3 regions of the Leclercia pneumoniae genome follow, and region 2 is predicted to be linked to each of the others. Evidence: predicted binding sites of a transcription regulator. Region 2 holds the regulator's gene; each other region holds the start of a gene.
What was found. Region 2 encodes PhoB, which activates phosphate uptake and scavenging genes when phosphate is short. Its sites were predicted from a motif close to CTGTCATAAAACTGNCNNAT; they were not measured.
Positions count from the first base shown of each region.

Region 1 (7,173 bases), 2.0 Mb from region 2:
ATTAACGCTTGTGGTTCAAAAATTCCACAGCCTTATCGGGGAAATCCGTAAACAGCCCATCAACGTCTGCCTGGTTGTACAGCACGTTGTAAAGCTGGTTCACGTCCGTCGCATAATCAGGCAACTGGTCGGCTCGCACCGTAAAAGGATGGACCTGCATATGGTTCGCATGCGCCTCTTTGACCATTGCCGTCAGCTTTATGTGACCCGGCGTTGAGCCCTCCGCCACCAGCATGTGGTAATCCGGCCCGATGCCGTCGGCGTACTGGGCAATCTGCTTCATCGCGCCCGGCTTAAACATCCAGTCGTAGTTGTAGTTAACCCACTTGCCGTCCGGCTGCTTCTCCTGCGTTTCATTCCAGTCGGTATAGGCAATCAGCTGCACCAGATTGAGATCCATCCCCCGCTTCGGTTCCAGCTCGGTTTTAATGCGCTTGAGTTCAGCCGCATCAAAGCACTGGAGGTAGACCTTATCCTTCTTACTGGTGTAGCCGTACTGCTTCAGCACATCCAGCGTTTTCGCCGCAATGTCCTTCCCTTCCTGATGATGGAACCACGGCGCTTTGATCTCCGGGTAGATGCCGATGTTTTTACCGGTAGAGTGGTTCAGCCCCTGCACAAACTCGATTTCCTCTTCAAAGGTATGAATGCGGAAGTCGGATTTGCCCATCGGGAAACGCCCCGGATAGACCTGCACCTTCTTGCCGTTTTCAATCTCGAAGCCTTCGGTAAATTTCAGCGAGCGGATCTCGTCAAGCGTGAAGTCGATGGCGTAATAACGGCCGTCCTTGCGGGCACGGTCGGGAAAACGGTCGGCGACATCGGTGACGCGGTCAAGATAGTGGTCATGCAGGACGACCAGATGGTCGTCCCGGGTCATCACCAGATCCTGCTCAAGATAATCCGCCCCCTGCGCGTAAGCCATCGCTTTCGCGGGCAGCGTATGCTCGGGCAGATAGCCGCTGGCGCCGCGGTGAGCAATGACAATCTTGTCTGCCGCCAGCGCCGAGCCTGTCATGACACCGGCCAGCAGCAGGCCGGTCGCGAGTTGAGTCAGTTTCATCGTAATGCTCCTTATTGACGACGTGCCTGTATTTCGGCGTGATGACGTTTTTCACCAATCATGACAACAATCAGCAGCAGTACCGCCAGTACGCTACCGCCAATCATGACCATGAAGCCGCCATCCCAGCCGAAGAAGTCAACGGTATAGCCGACAATGGCGCTTGCGGCGACCGAGCCGCCAAGGTAGCCAAACAGGCCGGTAAAGCCTGCCGCCGTCCCTGCTGCTTTCTTCGGTGCCAGCTCAAGGGCATGCAGGCCAATCAGCATCACCGGGCCGTAGATCAGGAAGCCGATCACAATCATACAGGCCATGTCCACGCCCGGGTTGCCCGGTGGGTTAAGCCAGTAAACGACGGTGGCGATGGTCACCAGGGTCATAAAGAAGACACCCGTTGCACCACGGTTGCCGCGGAAGACCTTGTCCGACATCCAGCCACAAATCAGCGTGCCCGGGATACCCGCGTATTCATACAGGAAGTAGGCCCAGGAGGATTTATCCAGCGCGAAGTGTTTCACCTCTTTCAGGTAGGTTGGCGACCAGTCGAGGATGCCGTAACGCAGCAGGTAAACGAAAACGTTGGCTACCGCGATGTACCACAGCAGTTTGTTGGGCAGCACATACTTCATGAAGATCTGTTTGGCCGTCAGCTCCTCTTCATGCTGTTCGCTATAGTCGTCCGGATAGTCGTTTTTATACTCTTCGATTGGCGGCAGGCCGCAGGACTGCGGCGTATCGCGCATCAGGGCGAAGGCGATAATCGCTACCACGATCGCGCCAAACGCCGGCATGTAAAGCGCAGCTTTCCAGTCGTTGAACCATGCCATCCCGAGCAGGAACAGCAGCGGAGGGATACCGCCGCCCACGTTATGCGCGCAGTTCCAGACCGACACAATCCCGCCACGCTCTTTCTGCGACCACCAGTGCACCATGGTGCGTCCGCACGGCGGCCAGCCCATCCCCTGGAACCAGCCGCAGAGGAACAGCAGCACAAACATAATCGCGATACTGGAGGTCGCCCAGGGCACAAAGCCCATAAACAACATCACCGCGGCCGCCAGAATCAAACCGGCTGGCAGGAACACGCGCGGGTTCGAGCGATCCGACACCGACCCCATAATGAACTTGGAAAAGCCGTAGGCGATCGAGATCCCCGAGAGCGCAAACCCTAAATCACCGCGCGAGAAGCCCTGCTCTACCAGATACGGCATGGCGAGCGCGAAGTTTTTACGTACCAGATAATATGCCGCGTACCCGAAGAAAATCCCCAGGAAGATTTGCCAACGCAGACGGCGGTAAAGCGGATCTATCTCTGCCTCTGGCAGACGCGCCCGATGCGGCGCAGGTTTAAAGATACTGAGCATGACAGCCTCCGTGGCCTTGTGATGAATGAGAAGGTGCTTCGCACCCGATTCCAGAGGCGGGGATGTTAAGAAATCACGGTGATTGTTACTGTGAATCAACGCACAGATTGTTACAGAAATATGACAGAATGCGCAAAATAGCGCATGAAATCACGTTTCACTTTCGAATAACGCGCGTTTATGTTCGAAATCAAACAAACCACATTTTTAGTGTGGCTAAATGATAAAAAACGAACATAGAGGGAAGACAATGACGGTTCTCGATCCTCGCTACAGCGATGTAATAATCATTGGCGGCGGCGCAACCGGGGCCGGCATCGCCCGCGACTGCGCCCTGCGTGGCCTGAGCGTGACCCTGCTGGAGCGCCATGATATTGCGACAGGCGCCACGGGCCGCAACCACGGCCTGCTGCACAGCGGCGCGAGGTACGCGGTAACCGACGGCGAGTCGGCGCGGGAGTGCATTACGGAAAACCAGATCCTGAAACGCATCGCCCGCCACTGCGTCGAGCCGACCAACGGACTGTTCATTACCCTCCCCGAAGACGATCTCGCGTTTCAGCAAACCTTTATCACCGCCTGTACGGCCGCCGGGATCCAGGCCGAGGCCATCGACCCGGCGCTGGCGCGTCGGCTGGAGCCTTCTGTCAACCCGGCCCTCACCGGTGCGGTGAAAGTCCCCGACGGCACGGTCGATCCGTTTCGCCTGACCGCCGCCAATATGCTGGACGCACGGGAACACGGCGCGCGCATTCTGACCGGGCATGAAGTCACCGGGCTTATCCGCGACGGCAACACTGTGCGCGGCGTGCGGGTGTTCGACCCGCAATATAACGAGCGCAGCGAACTGTACGCCGCCGTGGTTATCAATGCGGCGGGGATCTGGGGGCAGCGCATCGCGGAATACGCCGACTTATCCCTCCGCATGTTCCCGGCGAAAGGTTCACTGCTGATCCTCGACCATCGCATCAACAACCACGTCATCAACCGCTGTCGTAAGCCTTCCGACGCCGATATTCTGGTCCCGGGCGACACCATTTCGCTTATCGGCACCACCTCTACCCACGTCGATTACAGCGAGATTGACGTTAACCGGGTGACGGCCGAAGAGGTGGATATTCTGCTGCGCGAAGGCGAGAAACTGGCTCCGATGATGGCACAAACCCGCATTTTGCGCGCCTATGCGGGCGTGCGGCCGCTGGTTGCCAGCGATAACGACCCCAGCGGGCGCAACGTCAGCCGGGGAATTGTCCTGCTCGATCATGCCCAACGTGACGGCATGGAGGGCTTTATCACCATCACCGGCGGCAAGCTCATGACCTATCGCCTGATGGCGGAGTGGGCCACGGATGCGGTCTGCCGCAAGCTTGGTAACACCACCCCGTGCGTCACGGCAGAACAGCCCCTGCCCGGCTCGCGTCAGTCCACCGAGAAAACGCTACAGAAAATCATCTCTCTGCCCGCCCCGCTGCGCGGCTCTGCTATTTATCGCCACGGCGACAGAACGCCGCAGTGGCTTGGCGAGGGGCGACTAAGCCGCAGCCTGGTGTGCGAGTGCGAAGCGGTGACCGCAGGCGAGGTGCAATATGCCGTCGAGAACCTGACGGTCAATACGCTGCTCGATCTTCGCCGCCGCACGCGCGTCGGCATGGGTACCTGTCAGGGCGAGCTTTGCGCCTGTCGCGCCGCCGGGCTGCTGCAACGCTTTCACGCCACCACCTCAACGCAGTCCCTGACCCAGCTCAGCGATTTCCTCAATGAACGCTGGAAAGGCATTCAGCCCGTTGCCTGGGGCGATGCCCTGCGTGAAAGCGAGTTTACCCGCTGGGTTTATCAGGGACTTTGCGGCCTGGAGAAGGAGCCACATAATGAAATTTAATACCGTCATTGTCGGCGGCGGACTGGCAGGGCTGCTGTGCGGGATCACGCTCACGCAACGTGGTCTGCGCTGCGCCATCGTCACCCGCGGGCAGAGCGCTTTGCACTTCTCTTCCGGATCGCTGGATCTCCTCGACGATGCCTGTCGCGGCGCACTTGCGCCTGAGCACCCCTACAGCCTGATCGGCGAGCACAACATTGCCCGCCTGGCGCAAGAAACCGAAAGGCTGCTGAGCGCCTGTGGCGCGCGGATGCAGGGCAGCGCTGAGAAAAATCACCAGCGCGTGACGCCGCTCGGCACCCTGCGTTCCGCGTGGCTCAGCCCGGAAGACGTTCCTGTCGCCCCGTTCGGCGCAGAACGCGTAATGGTGGTGGGGATTGGCGGTTTTCTTGATTTTCAGCCGCACCTGGCGGCGGCCTCGCTCTGTCAGCGCGGCATTAACGCGACGGCGGCGGAGATAGACCTTCCCGAACTGGACGTGCTGCGCGAAAACCCCAGCGAGTTTCGGGCAGTGAATATCGCGCGGCTGCTGGATAACGACGATAACTGGCCGCTGCTGTATGACGCGCTCAGGCCGCTCGCTGAACAGTGTGATGCCCTGTTGATGCCTGCGTGCTTTGGCCTCACCGCCAATCGACTCTGGCGCTGGCTGTCGGACCGCCTGCCGTGCACGCTCGGCTTGCTGCCGACCCTTCCCCCTTCCGTACCGGGTATTCGGTTGCACACGCAGCTTAAGCAAAAATTTATTGCCCAGGGCGGCGTGTGGATGGCGGGTGACGAGGTGAAAAAGATCACGCTGTCTGATAGCGAGGTCAGCGAGGTGTGGACGCGAAACCACGGTGACATTCCGCTGCGCGCACGCGCCGTGGTACTGGCCAGCGGCAGCTTCTTCAGTAACGGCTTACTGAGTACCCGCGAGGGGATCCGCGAAGCCATTCTGGGGCTGGATGTCCGGCAGAGCGCCTCCCGTTCGGACTGGTATCAGAGTGATTTCTTTACGCCGCAGCCCTGGCAGCAGTTTGGCGTGATTGTTGATAACCGCCTGCACCCGCAGCTCAACGGCCAGTCGCTTAACGGTCTCTACGCCATCGGCTCGATTCTGGGCGGCTACGATCCGATTGCCCAGGGCTGTGGCGGCGGCGTGTGTGCTATCACGGCGCTTCATGCCGCAGAGCAGATTATTCAACGCATGGAGGCAGAACAATGAGCGATAGCCGTTTCGAAAGCTGCATAAAATGCACGGTGTGTACCACGGTCTGCCCGGTCAGCGGCGTGAACCCGCGTTATCCTGGCCCAAAACAGGCCGGGCCTGACGGCGAGCGCCTGCGTCTGAAAGACGCCGCACTCTACGATGATGCGCTGAAATACTGCATTAACTGCAAGCGCTGCGAGGTGGCCTGTCCGTCAGACGTCAAAATCGGCGACATCATCCAGCGCGCACGGGCGCAGTACAGCACGCAAAAACCGACGCTGCGCGATGCGATCCTCAGCCATACCGACCTGATGGGCAGCGTTTCCACGCCCTTCGCGCCGCTGGTGAATGCCGCCACCTCCCTGAAACCGGTACGCCGGCTGCTCGACGCGACGCTGAAAATTGACCACCACCGCAGCCTGCCGAAATACTCCCACGGCACCTTCCGTCGCTGGTACAAATCGGTGGCGGCAGAGCAGGCCCGCTTTGCCGATCAGGTGGCGTTCTTCCATGGCTGCTACGTGAATTACAACCACCCGCAGTTGGGAAAAGACCTGCTGAAAGTGCTGAACGCGATGGGTACGGGTGTACAGCTCCTCAGCAAGGAAAAGTGCTGCGGCGTGCCGCTGATTGCCAACGGCTTTACGGACAAAGCGCGCAGGCAAGCCCGCAGCAATGTCACCTCCCTGCGTGATGCGATCGTCGGGAAAGGGATACCGGTCCTGGCTACCTCGTCTACCTGCACCTTCACCCTTCGCGATGAGTACCCCCACCTGCTGGACGTGGATAACACCGATCTGCGCGACCATATTGAACTGGCAACGCGGTTTCTGTGGCGCATGCTGGACAGCGGGAAGACCTTACCGCTGGGCAACCTGCCGCTGAAGGTGGTGTATCACACCCCGTGTCATATGGAAAAGATGGGCTGGTCGCTGTATACGCTGGAGCTGCTGCGGCTGATCCCCGGGCTGGAGCTGACGGTGCTGGATTCGCGCTGCTGCGGGATAGCGGGCACCTACGGATTTAAGCGTGAAAACTATGACACGTCGCAGGCAATTGGCGCGCCGCTGTTCAGGCAGATAGAGGAGAGCGGCGCCGATCTGGTGGTGACCGACTGCGAAACCTGCAAATGGCAGATTGAAATGTCCACCAGCAAACGCTGCGAACATCCCATCACCTTGCTGGCAAAGGCGCTGGGCTAAGCGTTGCCGGGGCGGTTCGCCCCGGCACATCCGTTACTCAACAAACAGCGAATCAACCACATTGATCCAGCCATGCTCGCTGGCGACCGGTTTGTCGTTCAGCCAGCGCCGCAGCATGTTGAGCGCCATCATCGCACACACCTCCTGACGCACCGCCTGGCTGTTGCGGGTGATACTCATTTTTACCTGCAGCGCATGGGTCCCTTCCGGCGTCGCGAGAGCAAAATTAAGATGCTCGTCATCCACGCCGCCGACGGCCAGCGCCAGCCCGGCGAAATGCTTAACCCTGCGCTCGGCCGCCCAGCGCGCGGTCTGTGCCAGCGTTTCCTGCTGGAACGGCACCACTTCACTGGCCAGCAGCGGCGCATCCGCCCGAGAAAGCTGCAGCGCCAGCAACCCGCCGGTGAACTGTTCGCTCAGCGTGACGCTCAGCTGGCGAGCCTTCAGGGTCCGGGCAATCTGCGCAGGCAGCC
Region 1 covers NZ_CP071383.1:2,957,150-2,964,322, forward strand. Annotated here, with positions in the region: gene glpQ (glycerophosphodiester phosphodiesterase) at 2-1,063, opposite strand; gene glpT (glycerol-3-phosphate transporter) at 1,075-2,427, opposite strand; gene glpA (anaerobic glycerol-3-phosphate dehydrogenase subunit A) at 2,678-4,306, shown strand; gene glpB (glycerol-3-phosphate dehydrogenase subunit GlpB) at 4,296-5,513, shown strand; gene glpC (anaerobic glycerol-3-phosphate dehydrogenase subunit GlpC) at 5,510-6,700, shown strand; gene JZ655_RS14370 (nicotinamide mononucleotide deamidase-related protein YfaY) at 6,734-7,173, opposite strand, start outside.
Region 1: a site for PhoB is predicted at 2,535-2,554, ahead of glpT (glycerol-3-phosphate transporter). Genes of this name have one in related genera too.

Region 2 (7,173 bases):
GTTCGATTTCGCCCTATACCGGCGTGGTGAAAAACGCTAACTCAACCTGGCTCAATGGCCAGCCGTTTGACAAAGATCTGAGCCAGCGCCTGAATCGTGAAGTACGGCTGGCAAACGATGCCAACTGCCTGGCGGTATCTGAGGCTATTGATGGAGCTGCGGCGGGGGCACAGACCGTTTTTGCGGTCATAATCGGCACCGGTTGCGGCGCGGGCGTGGCCTTTGGCGGTCGCTCTCATATCGGCGGCAACGGCACGGCGGGCGAGTGGGGGCACAACCCTTTGCCGTGGATGGACGAAGATGAGCTGAAATACCGCGCAGAAGTGCCCTGCTATTGCGGCAAGCAGGGGTGTATTGAAACCTTTATCTCCGGCACGGGCTTTGCCACCGATTACCACCGACTGAGCGGCAAGCCGCTGAAGGGGAATGAGATCATCCGTCTGGTTGATGCGCAGGATCCCCTTGCTGAACTGGCCCTCAGCCGCTACGAAACGCGGCTGGCGAAATCTCTGGCGCACGTGATCAATATTCTGGATCCGGATGTGATCGTGCTGGGGGGCGGCATGAGCAATGTGGATCGTCTTTATGCCACCGTGCCTCAGCTGGTGAAGCAGTGGGTGTTCGGCGGCGAGTGCGAGACCCCGATTCGCAAAGCGGTGCACGGGGACTCCAGCGGGGTGCGCGGCGCCGCCTGGCTCTGGCCGCAGTGACGATGTCGCCCTCTTGCAGCGCAAGAGGGCGCAGTCTTATTCGACCGCAAACGCGCGGTCTAGCTTGCTGAAGCCCAGCCCGTTGATCTTCTTAACCTTAATCTGCACCGGAATGCGCTCCTTCATCGCCTCGACGTGACTGATCACCCCGATGGTCTTGCCGCTGGCGTTCAGGGCATCCAGCGCATCCAGGGCTGTGTCCAGCGTCTCGCTGTCCAGGGTGCCAAAACCTTCATCGAGGAACAGCGAGTCGATACGCGTTTTATGACTCACCAGGTCGGAAAGCGCCAGCGCCAGCGCCAGGCTCACCAGGAAACTCTCACCGCCTGAAAGGGTGCGGGTATCGCGTACGGCATCGGCCTGCCAGGTATCGACCACCTCCAGCTCCAGCGCGTCGCTGACTTTCCGTTGCAGGAGATAGCGGCCGTGCAGGCGGATTAGCTGCTGGTTTGCCAGCCAGACCAGGTTATCCAGGGTCAGCCCCTGCGCAAATTTACGGAAGCGATCGCCCTCTTTTGAGCCAATCAGCGCATTCAAATATCCCCAGTCCTCCGCCAGACGTGCGGCCTCTTCAATTTGCTGCATCAGCACCTGCTGGTGCTGGCGATTGTCGGCGTCCTGTTTTACCTGCTGGCGTATTTCACCCTGGCGGGTGGTATTTTCACGCAGTTTCAGCGCCAGGTGGTGTAACTGCTCCTGCAGGGTCTGCATCGCGACCTCATCAGGAAGATCTGCAGGGCGTTGTGCCGCATGCGCTTTACACTGCTGCTCTGCCTGGTGAGCCAGGGCGCGTGATTGCTGGATCTGCTGCTCCAGCGTCTGTTTCAGCTGCTCCAGCTTGCTCACGCTCTCATCATCCAGCACGGCGGCCAGGAAGGCCTGCTGATCGGTAAAACAGCTGGCGGACAGGGCTGCCGCAAACTGCTCTTGTAATTCCGTCAGCCTGTCTGCGTCCACTCTCTCTTGCGCCTGCAGCGTATTCAGTTGGCTCTGCAGCGAGATGCACTCGGTGTGGATCGCCTGCCAGTTTTCGGGCACCGGCTCTTCATCTTCCTGCTCTGAAGGCGGTAGGGTATCAAGCAGGGGTTTCAGGGCCTGGATACGCTCCTGGATGGCCGCAAGCTGCGTCTGTTGCGCTTGCCAGCTATTCGCCTCGGCTTCACGCTCGGCGAGCCAGGCCGCAGCTTCGCCCTCGGCGGGGGCGGTGAGTGCCAGCGCCTCTAGCGCGCTCTGCAGCGACTGTTGCTGGGCGTCGAGTTGTTGTTTGCTCTGCTGTCGCTGCTGTTCCAGGTCGTTTAACTGTACCTGTAGAGCGTGAAGCTGGCTTAGCTGGTAAAGCTGCTGCTCGTACTGCTCCTGCTCGTTCAACCAGTGTGTAATGTCGTCCTGAATCGAGTGGGTGATGGCTAGCTGGGAGCAACTCTCCTGCCACGCTTTAGTAAGTGCTTGCTCATCTTCTGAGAGCGTCTGGATCAGCTTCGCCTCGCGTTGCAACTGCTCAACACGTGCGTTCAGTTGCCCGCGCAGCAGCAGACCCTCTTCCTCAAGCTGCTTAACCGCACGCTCAAGTTCATCACGACGTCGCTGATTTTCCGTTAACTCCAGCGCCTGGTATTGTGATACCGCAGGATGGTGGGTCGAGCCGCAGAGCGGGCAGGCTTTGCCGGCCTCCAGCGTGGCGCGATAACTTTCCAGTACTTTAATCTGTTCTTCCTGCGCGCAGAGCGTTTTGACATCCAGGTAGTGTTGATGCTTCTCTTTATACTGCAGGCGGCGCGCCGTCAGGGTCTCTTCCAGACGGGTTTTCTCTGCTTCTCCTTTCTGCTGACCGTCGCGATTATCAGCCAGTTGTTTTTGCAGAGGCTGGTAGCGAGCCTGTAGGGTGGCGAGGCGCTGGCGCACTGGGCGCAGTTGCACCTGTCGCTCAATGGCGGCGGCGGTCTCCTCTGGCGACAGCGTCAGAGCAGGCTGCGGCAACGCAGCGCGTTTTTGTTGAAACTCCGCAAGCCGTTTGTTGAGGCCATCATACTGCTGTTTATCGCGTTGCTGCTGGCTGAAAAGGGCCCGCCAACCGGCAATGTGCGAACTCCAGAGACCAAACTGACGATGCGCTTCCATCCAGAGGGTCATCTGCTTTTGTTGCGCCTCAAGTTGCGCCATGCTGCGGGCTGCACCGTTACGGACGCGCCCCCGCTGTGCCATCCGATCACGTAAGCAAGCATTCACTTCTGAAATTTGCTGGCGGGTACGGGTGAGAGAGGCGCTCTGCTCTTGCTCGCGCGTCCATAGCGGGCGCAGCGCCTGTGCGGGAAGGGCCAGCTGCAGCCTTGCCAGTTGCGGCTGGGCATCCGTTTGCGCGTGAAGCGCCTGCTGATGTGCAGCCTGCGCCTGTTGCTGGGCGCGGGCCAGTTCATCACTGCGCACCCACCACTGATGCCAGCGCTGCTGGCGCTGTTGTTCGGCCAGCAGTGAGGTTTCTTCGTCAGTAAGTGCCTGCAAACCTTGAACTAACTGCTGCTGTTGTTCTTCGCTTAACAGCACGACCCCGGCGGCTTGCGCTTCGCGCATCTCAAGCTGTTGGCGAGCGGCTTTGTGTTTTTCAAATACCTTCGCCGAAATCTGGCCGTAGATCTCCGTTCCCGTCAGCTCCTCTAACAGCTCCGCACGCTCTTTCGGTTTTGCATTGAGGAAGGCGGCAAACTGACCCTGCGAGAGCAACATTGAGCGGGTAAAACGGTCGTAATCCAGCCCGGTCAGGGAGGCGGTCAGTTCCAGTTTATCTTTCACTTTGTCGGCGAGGATTTTGCCATCTTCACAGCGGGCCAGCTCAACGCGCGGCGCCTGCAGATTGCCATCAGGCTGGTTGCGGGCACGGTTCTGGCTCCAGAAGGCGCGATAGGCCACCTCTTTGACCTCAAATTCCACCTCGGCAAGACACTCGGCGGTGTCCCGGGTCATGAGATCATTTTGTGACTGTGAGAGCGTGTTCAGGCGCGGTGTTTCGTGGTACAGCGCGAGGCAGATGGCGTCCAGCAGGGTGGTTTTCCCCGCACCGGTCGGCCCGGTAATGGCAAACAGGCCGTTGCTGAGAAAGGGCTCGGCGGTGAAGTCGATTTTCCACTCACCCTTTAATGAATTGAGGTTCTTCAGGCGCAGACTCAAAATTTTCATGGGTGCGACTCCTCGTCATTCAGGGTATTCAGCGCATCGTTAAATAGCTCATTCAGCCGCGCGCGCCGTGTTTCATCCAGCTCTTCCTGGGCCAGTCGCCGTTCGAAGACCTCTTCCACCTTCAGTTCACTCAATGTCTCGCGCTGGGCGGCGAGCAGACTTTTCTGGCGCTGTTCCCGGCTGCGGCGCACCAGTAACACCTCTACCGGCAGATCCTCGGTGAGCGCCTGAATTTTGCGCTGCATATTGTGCAGGTATTCGTCGGTAGTGATCTCAATATCGAGCCATACTGGCGGGGTTTGCGCGACGCCGCGCCACTGTTCAAGCTGCTGGGTAATTGACGCCAGGTCGCCTTTCAGGACGGCCAGTTGCTGGGTTACCGGCACCTCCAGCGTCTCGACGGCGCTCAGCTTGCCGTCATGGAAGCTGACCAGATGCACGCTTTTGTTTTTCCCCGTCTCGTCAAAGCTAAGGGCGATAGGGGAGCCGCAGTAGCGGATATGCTCACAGCCGCCGATGACCTGCGCCCGATGAATATGGCCCAGCGCGATATAGTCCGCCGCCGGGAAGTTCTGCGCCGGGAACGCGTCCAGCGTGCCGATATAGATGTCGCGGACCGCATCGCTTTTACTGGCGCCAACGGTCGTCAGATGGCCCGTGGCGATCACCGGCAAGGCGCTATCGCTCCGCAGGGCACAGGCGTCGGCATATTGTCTGGCGTAATAATCGGTAATGGCCTGCAGGAGATGCTGCTGCTTCTCTGCACCGGACATCCCCGCCTGGCTCTGCACCACATCGCGAGGGCGTAAAAACGGTACCGGGCAGAGTATGGCACCCGGGGTGCCGTCGCGTTTTTTTAACACCTGCGGTGGGTGTCCGGTGCTGGCGATAACGGTCGTATTCAGAAACGCCAGCAGATCGCGGGATTCGTTCAGGGTCGCCACGGAATCATGATTGCCTGCGACAATCACCAGATGGCAGCCGGTCTGCTGCAGGTTCACCACAAAACGGTTATAAAGCTCACGCGCATAGCTGGGAGGCGATCCGGTATCGAAGATATCTCCGGCGACGACGATGGCATCTACCTGCTGCGCTTGCGCTACCTCCAGCAGCCAGTTGAGGAAGGCTTCATGTTCATTGGCGCGGCTCTTACTGTAAAAATTCTGACCCAGGTGCCAGTCTGAGGTGTGAAGTATGCGCATAACAGATCCGTGGCAAAAAGAGGGGAAGGGGATTATAAACGTCTAAAGGCAGGAAAATCACGGCTGCCAGAAAACAACAGCTTGCCATCTGAGCTGGAACAGTTTTTCATAAATCTGTCACAAATCTGACGCATAATGACGCCGCATTACAATCATGTAACCTAATTAAGACAGGGCAATGTATGGCGAGACGTATTCTGGTCGTAGAAGATGAAGCACCTATCCGTGAAATGGTCTGTTTCGTGCTTGAGCAAAATGGCTTTCAGCCCGTTGAAGCCGAGGATTATGACAGTGCGGTGAACCAGCTCAACGAACCCTGGCCCGATCTTATTTTGCTGGACTGGATGCTGCCTGGCGGCTCGGGTCTGCAATTTATCAAACACATTAAACGTGAAGCCCTGACCCGGGATATCCCGGTGGTGATGCTGACCGCGCGTGGTGAAGAGGAGGATCGTGTCCGCGGTCTGGAAACCGGCGCGGATGATTACATCACCAAGCCCTTCTCGCCAAAAGAGCTGGTGGCGCGTATCAAAGCCGTGATGCGCCGCATCTCGCCGATGGCGGTGGAAGAGGTGATTGAGATGCAGGGACTTAGCCTGGATCCTACCTCACATCGCGTCATGACCGGCGAAAACCCACTCGATATGGGCCCCACCGAATTCAAATTATTGCACTTCTTTATGACCCACCCGGAGCGTGTCTACAGCCGCGAACAGTTGCTCAACAATGTCTGGGGAACTAACGTCTATGTCGAAGACCGGACGGTGGATGTCCATATCAGGCGCCTTCGCAAAGCGCTGGAACTCAGCGGGCACGATCGCATGGTGCAGACGGTCCGCGGCACGGGTTATCGATTCTCGACCCGTTACTGAACAATGACAGGAGTGTGACGCGTGCTGGAACGTCTGTCATGGAAAAGGCTTTTATTTGAACTGATCTTATGCTGCATTCCGGCCCTGATTCTGGGGGCCGTGTTAGGTTATCTTCCGTGGTTTTTACTTGCGGCAGTGACCGGCCTGCTTATCTGGCACTTCTGGAATTTATTGCGTCTCTCCTGGTGGCTATGGGTAGACAGAAGCATGACCCCACCGCCGGGTAGCGGCAGTTGGGAGCCGCTCCTGTATGGCCTGCACCAGATGCAGATGCGTAATAAAAAGCGTCGACGCGAGCTGGGTAGCCTGATTAAGCGCTTTCGCAGCGGTGCCGAATCGTTGCCGGACGCGGTGGTGTTGACCACCGAAGAGGGGGCGATCTTCTGGTGTAATGGCCTGGCGCAGCAGCTTCTTGGCCTGCGCTGGCCGGACGATAACGGCCAGAATATCCTTAACTTGCTGCGTTATCCGGAATTCGCCCGTTACCTGAAAGCGCGCGATTTTACCCGCCCGCACAATCTGGTACTGAACAATAGCCGTCATCTTGAGATCCGCGTCATGCCTTACAGCGATCAACAGTGGTTGATGGTGGCGCGTGACGTGACCCAGATGCACCAGCTGGAAGGGGCGCGTAGAAACTTCTTTGCTAACGTCAGCCATGAGTTGCGTACGCCGTTAACGGTGTTGCAGGGCTATCTGGAGATGATGCAGGAGCAGACGCTGGAGGGAGCACCGCGCGAGAAAGCGTTGCACACCATGCGTGAACAGACCCACCGGATGGAGGGGCTGGTTCGCCAGTTATTGACGCTTTCGCGTATCGAAGCCGCACCAACGCTGGCGCTGAACGATACCATTGATGTGCCGATGATGCTGCGCCTGCTCGAACGTGAAGCCCAGACCTTAAGCCACGGTAGACACCAGCTGAGCTTCGACGTGGACAACACGTTAAAAGTGCGCGGCAGTGAAGATGAACTGCGCAGCGCCATCTCGAACCTGGTATATAATGCGGTGAATCACACCCCTGAGGGCACCTCGATTAAGGTGCGCTGGCAGCGTGTCGCTTCCGGCGCGGAGTTCAGCGTTGATGATGATGGACCCGGGGTGGCACCAGAACACATTCCGCGTTTGACTGAACGCTTCTACCGGGTGGATAAAGCCCGATCCCGGCAGACCGGGGGCAGTGGCCTGGGGCTGGCGATTGTGAAGCATGCCATTAAT
Region 2 covers NZ_CP071383.1:932,628-939,800, forward strand. Annotated here, with positions in the region: gene mak (fructokinase) at 1-710, shown strand, start outside; gene sbcC (exonuclease subunit SbcC) at 747-3,881, opposite strand; gene sbcD (exonuclease subunit SbcD) at 3,878-5,083, opposite strand; gene phoB (phosphate response regulator transcription factor PhoB) at 5,266-5,955, shown strand; gene phoR (phosphate regulon sensor histidine kinase PhoR) at 5,977-7,173, shown strand, end outside.

Region 3 (7,173 bases), 370 kb from region 2:
TGGGCGTCAGCGGCGCGGCGGTGCTGTGCAGCGACGAGGTTGCCGATTATCTGCTGCAGTTTGCACGCCATCTCATCTACAGCACCAGCATGCCGCCTGCCCAGGCGGTCGCGCTGCTGACGGCGTTTAACCTCATTCGGGGTGAAGAGGGCGATGCGCGGCGACAAAAACTGGCACAGCATATTCAACAGTTCCGCCGTGGTGTGAAGGGTTTGCCGCTGCAGGTGACCCACTCGCACAGTGCCATTCAACCGCTGATTGTCGGCGAGAATGGCCGGGCGCTGCATCTGGCGCAGCAGCTCAGAAGCCAGGGCATTTGGGTGACGGCGATCCGACCGCCTACGGTGCCTGCGGGCACGGCGCGTTTGCGCCTGACCCTCACCGCCGCTCATAAAGCGGCAGATATCACGACGCTTCTGGAGGCGCTCCATGCCGCAAGTGAATAAACAGGCGATTGCCGCTGCCTTTGGCCGCGCTGCCCAGAGCTATGCTAACCATGACGCGCTGCAGCGACACAGCGCGCAGGGGCTGCTGGCCCTGTTGGGGGACATCGCCCCCAGCCGGGTGCTGGATGCAGGCTGCGGTCCGGGCGGGAATAGCCGCGTTTGGCGCAGTCGGGGCTGCCACGTGACGGCGATGGATCTCAGCGCACCGATGCTTGAACAGGCCCGCAGCAACGAGGCCGCAGACGCCTACCTGCTGGCGGATATCGAGGCTATCCCGCTGGCGGATGCCGGTTTCGATCTGGTCTGGAGCCACCTGGCGGTACAGTGGTGCGCCAGCCTGCCGCAGGCGCTCGCCGAGCTCTACCGGGTGACGCGGCCTGGAGGGCAGGTGGCATTTACCACACTTCTGAACGACTCCCTGCCGGAGCTGAATCAGGCCTGGCGAGCGATAGATGACCGCGCCCACGCTAACCGCTTTTTAACGGCGCAGCAGCTCACAGAAGCCCTCTCTGGCTGGCGTTGCCGGGTAAAGCGTCAGACGGTCACTTTGCCGTTTGATGATGCCCTGCAGGCGATGCGATCCCTGAAGGGAATTGGAGCCACCCATTTGCACGAAGGGCGTGCCGGTAAACTGCTGACCCGTAGAGCGTTACAGCAGTTAGCGCTGGCCTGGCCGCAGCAGAACGGAAAATTTCCGCTAACTTATCAACTCTTTCATGGAATTATCGAACGTGATTAACCGCTTTTTCGTCACCGGCACCGACACTGAGGTAGGCAAAACCGTTGCCAGCACCGCGCTGTTACAGGCAGCTTCCGCCCTGGGGTACCGTACGGCAGGTTACAAACCGGTTGCGTCGGGCAGCGAGATGACCGTAGAGGGGCTTCGTAACAGCGATGCGCTGGCATTACAGCACAACAGCAGCGTGGCGCTGCCCTACGATCGGGTGAACCCTTACACCTTTGCGGAGCCGACTTCCCCGCACATCGTCAGCGCTGACGAAGGGCGCCCCATCGATTTTTCGATCCTCTCTGCCGGCTTGCGTACCCTTGAACAGCAGGCCAACTGGGTGCTGGTAGAGGGGGCCGGTGGGTGGTTCACGCCACTCTCAGAGACACAGACTTTTGCCGACTGGGTAGTGACTGAGCAGTTGCCGGTGATCCTGGTGGTAGGGGTGAAACTGGGCTGTATTAACCACGCCATGCTGACCGCGAAGGCGGTAGAGCAGGCCGGACTCCGGCTGGCGGGCTGGGTGGCCAACGATGTCGTACCGCCGGGTAAACGCCACGCGGAGTATATGGCGTCGTTGACCCGGCTCATCCCCGCACCGCTGCTGGGCGAGATCCCCTGGCTGGGTGAGCACGGCGATACGGCAGAGGTGGGGCGCTATCTCTCCCTTAGCGCGCTGACGCCATCCAGTGGGCCAGCAGGGGATCGTCCAGCTCGCTAACGCGTCCCTGCGCAACGTTGCGCCCGCGATAGAGTAAACAAAAGCGATCCGCGACCCGGCGGATCAGCGACAGCTGCTGTTCTGCCAGTAAAACCGATAACCCTAACTCCCGGTTAAGCCGCACCAGCAGCTGCGCCAGCTTCACGGCGAACGACTGCCCTGGCCCGCGGCTGGGTTCATCCAGGATCAGCAGCCGGGGACGGGTCACCAGCGTATTCGCCAGCGCCAGCTGGTACTGCTCTGCCTCACCGATACCCGACGCGCGTAACCGGCGCAAAGGGTAGAGTTCCGGGAAGAGGTCGTAGATCTCGCCATTCATGGTGCCGCCCATGTCTCCCTTTGCCATCCGCGCAACCTGTAAGTTCTCCTCTACCGTCAGCTGTGAAAAGATGCGCCGCTCTTGCGGCACATAGCCAATGCCTAGCTGATGGCGCGTCTGCGCTGCCACGCCTAACAGATTGTAGGGAGGGGCGCCCGCCTCATGCCACACCATGCTGCCGCTGGCGACGGGCAGCAAACCCGCAATACAGTGGATCAGCGTGGTTTTCCCCATGCCGGGCTGGCCGACGATACCGGTACACACGCCGGGGGGCAGGTCGAGATCGACATTCCATAGCGTATGCTGATTCCCGTAGTACTGGTTAACGGCTCGGAGGCTCAACATCGTGTTTTCTCCTTAGGCTGGCGACGATGACCTGACATGTACTGCAAAACCCTTGCCACAGAGTCAGAAGAGGGCAAAAAACACCGTTTTTTCGGAACCCGCCGCAAAGTTTCTCCCTCAATCGCAGAAGATTGCACTGCCGCAGTGCCAGCCATGAAGAGTAATGGTGCAGCGCCTTTCTGCCGGGAGTGTGAGCAAGATCCCACCAATTTGCTCTGCCTTTTTTCGCTGAGGATCACCAAAATTTAGCGATAAAAAAATTTCTTGCCGCGTTGGGTTAAAAAACCGGGAATTAGCAGAGCGGCGGCGGCTACGGGCTGGAATGAGTTATCCACTATTCCTGTGGATAACCTTGTGCATTAGAGTTAGAAAACGTGAGGTAAGCGAGAGAATACGCGGCCTGCGCCTGAATTGCTGCGAAACCCGTCTTTTCTTAATATTTTTTTATTATCAATAAGTTATATAAAAGCAATGTCTGTCAAGAAAGTGTCATGGTTAATGACAAAAGTACGTGGGCTCGTCTTGACAAATGTTAAAAAAGGAAAAGTTTTGGGGATAACCGAAAAAGTTCCGCATTCTGGCGGGTTGCAGGCGAAATTTTGCGCAGTAAACCGGTTAAAGAGTAGGCGGTAACAGAAATGGCAATTCACGTTACTGGTTTTTCATCCAGTATAATTTACTGGCAAAAAACCGTATCGCGAGTAAAATTACTCACCTGCCGTATAATTGATCATCAGGTCGTTGTTAATGAGTAAACCGTTCAAACTGAATTCCGCTTTCCGTCCTTCTGGCGACCAGCCAGAAGCGATTCGCCGTTTGAAAGAGGGGCTGGAGGATGGTCTCGCGCATCAGACGTTGCTGGGGGTAACCGGCTCGGGTAAAACCTTTACCGTTGCCAACGTCATTGCCGACCTGCAACGTCCGACCATGGTGCTGGCGCCAAATAAAACCCTGGCGGCGCAGCTGTACGGCGAGATGAAAGAGTTCTTTCCTGAAAACGCCGTTGAGTATTTCGTCTCTTACTACGACTACTATCAGCCTGAGGCCTATGTCCCAAGTTCGGACACCTTTATCGAGAAAGATGCCTCGGTAAACGAACATATTGAGCAGATGCGACTCTCTGCCACCAAAGCGCTGCTTGAGCGTCGCGATGTGGTGGTGGTGGCCTCGGTATCGGCGATTTACGGTCTGGGCGACCCGGATCTCTATCTGAAAATGATGCTGCACCTGACGGTGGGCATGATTATCGATCAGCGCGCCATTTTGCGCCGTCTGGCCGAGCTGCAGTACACCCGCAACGATCAGGCCTTCCAGCGCGGTACGTTCCGCGTGCGCGGCGAGGTGATTGATATCTTCCCCGCCGAGTCCGACGATATCGCCCTGCGCGTGGAACTGTTTGATGAAGAGGTAGAGCGGCTGTCGCTGTTCGACCCGCTTACCGGCCATGTGGAGTCGGTGATCCAGCGTTACACCATCTATCCAAAGACCCACTACGTGACCCCACGCGAGCGTATCGTACAGGCGATGGAAGAGATTAAAGTCGAGCTGGGCGATCGCCGTAAGGTGCTGCTTGCCAACAATAAATTGCTGGAAGAGCAGCGCCTGAGCCAGCGCACCCAGTTTGATCTGGAGATGATGAACGAGCTGGGCTACTGCTCCGGCATCGAAAACTACTCCCGGTACCTCTCCGGGCGCGGGCCGGGCGAGGCGCCGCCGACCCTGTTTGACTACCTGCCGGCGGATGGCCTGCTGGTGGTGGATGAATCCCACGTAACCATTCCGCAAATCGGCGGCATGTATCGCGGTGACCGGGCGCGTAAAGAGACGCTGGTGGAGTATGGCTTCCGCCTGCCTTCCGCGCTGGACAACCGCCCAATGAAATTTGAAGAGTTCGAGGCACTGGCACCGCAAACCATCTACGTTTCAGCGACGCCGGGCAACTATGAGCTCGAAAAGTCGGGCGGCGACGTAGTGGATCAGGTTGTGCGTCCGACCGGTCTGCTTGATCCGATCATAGAGGTGCGCCCGGTGGCGACGCAGGTTGACGATCTGCTCTCTGAGATCCGCGCCCGGGCCTCTATCAACGAGCGCGTGCTGGTAACGACCCTCACCAAGCGCATGGCGGAAGATCTGACCGAATACCTGGAAGAGCATGGCGAAAAGGTGCGTTATCTGCACTCGGATATCGATACCGTCGAGCGTATGGAAATTATCCGCGACCTGCGTTTGGGCGAGTTTGATGTGCTGGTGGGCATCAACTTACTGCGAGAAGGGCTGGACATGCCTGAGGTGTCGCTGGTCGCGATTCTCGACGCTGATAAAGAGGGCTTCCTGCGCTCTGAGCGTTCACTGATTCAGACCATTGGCCGTGCCGCGCGTAACGTAAACGGTAAGGCGATTCTCTACGGCGATAAGATCACCCCGTCGATGGCGAAAGCGATTGGTGAGACCGAGCGTCGTCGTGAGAAGCAGCAACAATACAACGAAGAGCACGGCATCACGCCACAGGGTCTGAACAAGAAAGTGGTGGATATTCTGGCGCTGGGTCAGAACATTGCCAAGACCAAAGCCAAAGGCCGCGGTAAAGCGCGCCCGGTCATAGTGGAAGACGATTCCGCGTTACTGACGCCAAAAGCGTTGCAGCAGAAAATACACGAACTGGAAGGCCAGATGATGGAGCATGCGCAGAACCTCGAGTTCGAAGAGGCGGCGCAGCTTCGCGATCAGCTGCATCAGTTGCGAGAGTTGTTTATTGCGGCGTCGTGATTAATCTCGGTTCCCTCGCCCGAGAGGTGAGGGAACCGGTCAAAACGTCATTCAGCCCAATGCCTGAATGGCGCTTTCCAGCGCGACACGCAGCAGATGTCGATCGTGACGATATTTGATATCGCTGGCCTCCAGCGGCTCCTGGATCACCACGCGTCCCTCCATTCCTGAAGTATCCACTTTGGGCCCCACGACCACCGCATCGATAATTTTCTTACCGACCCGCTCCTCCATCAGCTGCAATTTGTTCGCCAGCGTTAAGCTGGCCGCGGCCGGGCTGAGTTCGCGCCCCAGGTTACCGATATAGACCACCGGTGCCGGTGTACGGCGTAGCGCCTGCGCCAGCTCGTTAATCAACAGCAGCGGCATCAGGCTGGTATAAAAGCTGCCGGGGCCAATCAGTATCAAATCTGCTTCGCCTATCGCTTCTACCGCTTCGCGGGTGGCAGGCACGCTTGGGTAGATCATCAGCTCTTTTGGCGCTACGGTGAGCTGATCAATATTCACTTCGCCATAGACTTCGTGGCCGTCGGCATCAATAGCCATCAGATCGACCGGCAATTCGGACATCGGAATCAAAAACGCATCCACTTTAAGCAGGTTGCGAATGAGATTGATCGCCTCCAGAGGCCTGACGCTGAGATGGTCCAGCGCCTTTAACATGAGATTTCCGAGGTTATGACCCGAAAGCTCGCCATTACCGCCAAAACGGTACTCAAACATGGCCGAGGCGACGCTGGGTTCGGTAATTAACTGGTTTAAGCAGTTACGCATGTCGCCCCAGGCGATCCCCCCTTCAGAGCGGCGAATTCGACCCGTTGAGCCCCCGTTATCAGTGGTAGTTACAATCCCTGTCAGGCGTGAGCCAAGAGATGACAGAGATGACATCACTCGTCCCAGGCCGTGCCCTCCACCGAGGGCCACCACGCGATCGAGGTCGGCAAAAGTGCGGTTGCGCATAAACATTCCTTCAAATTACGAACCCGCTAACAGTAACCTAACTACCCCTAAAAGACGATGCCCGTCCGGAGGCAAAATGACGTACATCAATGCAAAAACAGGGTATTTGCGTATTCTGTTGCGAAAATAGACGATAAGCGCGTTATATATAAATTTATATAGCGAAAGCGCGGGATGGCGAAATCCCCTTTAACGCGCTACTATCGGCTTAACCACGTTTTCATTACTGAAAACATACACTCTAGCCTTAACGCCTGTGTCCACAATGATATGGCGTTCTGGCCGTGGCGGTTCCGCCACCAGGGTACAGAAAGAAATGACTGTGCCTCCCATATTTGGAAAGGTGTACATGGCTTCACAACTTACCGATGCTTTCGCGCGTAAGTTTTATTACTTACGTTTGTCGATTACCGATGTGTGCAACTTTCGTTGCACCTATTGCCTGCCCGAGGGTTACAAACCGGGTAGAGTAACCAATAACGGCTTTCTCTCCGTGGATGAAGTGCGCCGCGTGACGCGCGCCTTTGCTGCAATGGGCACCGAAAAGGTTCGCCTTACGGGAGGAGAGCCCTCACTGCGCCGTGATTTTGTCGATATTATTGCCGCTGTGCGTGAAAACGACGCCATTCGTCAGATTGCGGTCACAACCAACGGATACCGTCTTGCACGCGACGTCGCCCAGTGGCGCGATGCGGGCCTGACGGCAATTAACGTTAGCGTCGATAGCCTCGATGCCCGTCAGTTCCACGCCATCACCGGGCAGGACAAGTTTCAGCAGGTGATGGAGGGGATCGATGCCGCCTTTGAGGCAGGCTTCGACAAGGTTAAAGTCAACACCGTGCTCATGCGCGATGTGAATCATCATCAGCTCGACACCTTCCTGGCGTGG
Region 3 covers NZ_CP071383.1:1,307,292-1,314,464, forward strand. Annotated here, with positions in the region: gene bioF (8-amino-7-oxononanoate synthase) at 1-446, shown strand, start outside; gene bioC (malonyl-ACP O-methyltransferase BioC) at 430-1,185, shown strand; gene bioD (dethiobiotin synthase) at 1,178-1,894, shown strand; gene JZ655_RS06145 (ABC transporter ATP-binding protein) at 1,842-2,558, opposite strand; gene uvrB (excinuclease ABC subunit UvrB) at 3,306-5,324, shown strand; gene yvcK (uridine diphosphate-N-acetylglucosamine-binding protein YvcK) at 5,376-6,284, opposite strand; molybdenum cofactor riboswitch at 6,510-6,646, shown strand; gene moaA (GTP 3',8-cyclase MoaA) at 6,634-7,173, shown strand, end outside.
Region 3: a site for PhoB is predicted at 3,034-3,053, ahead of uvrB (excinuclease ABC subunit UvrB). Genes of this name have one in related genera too.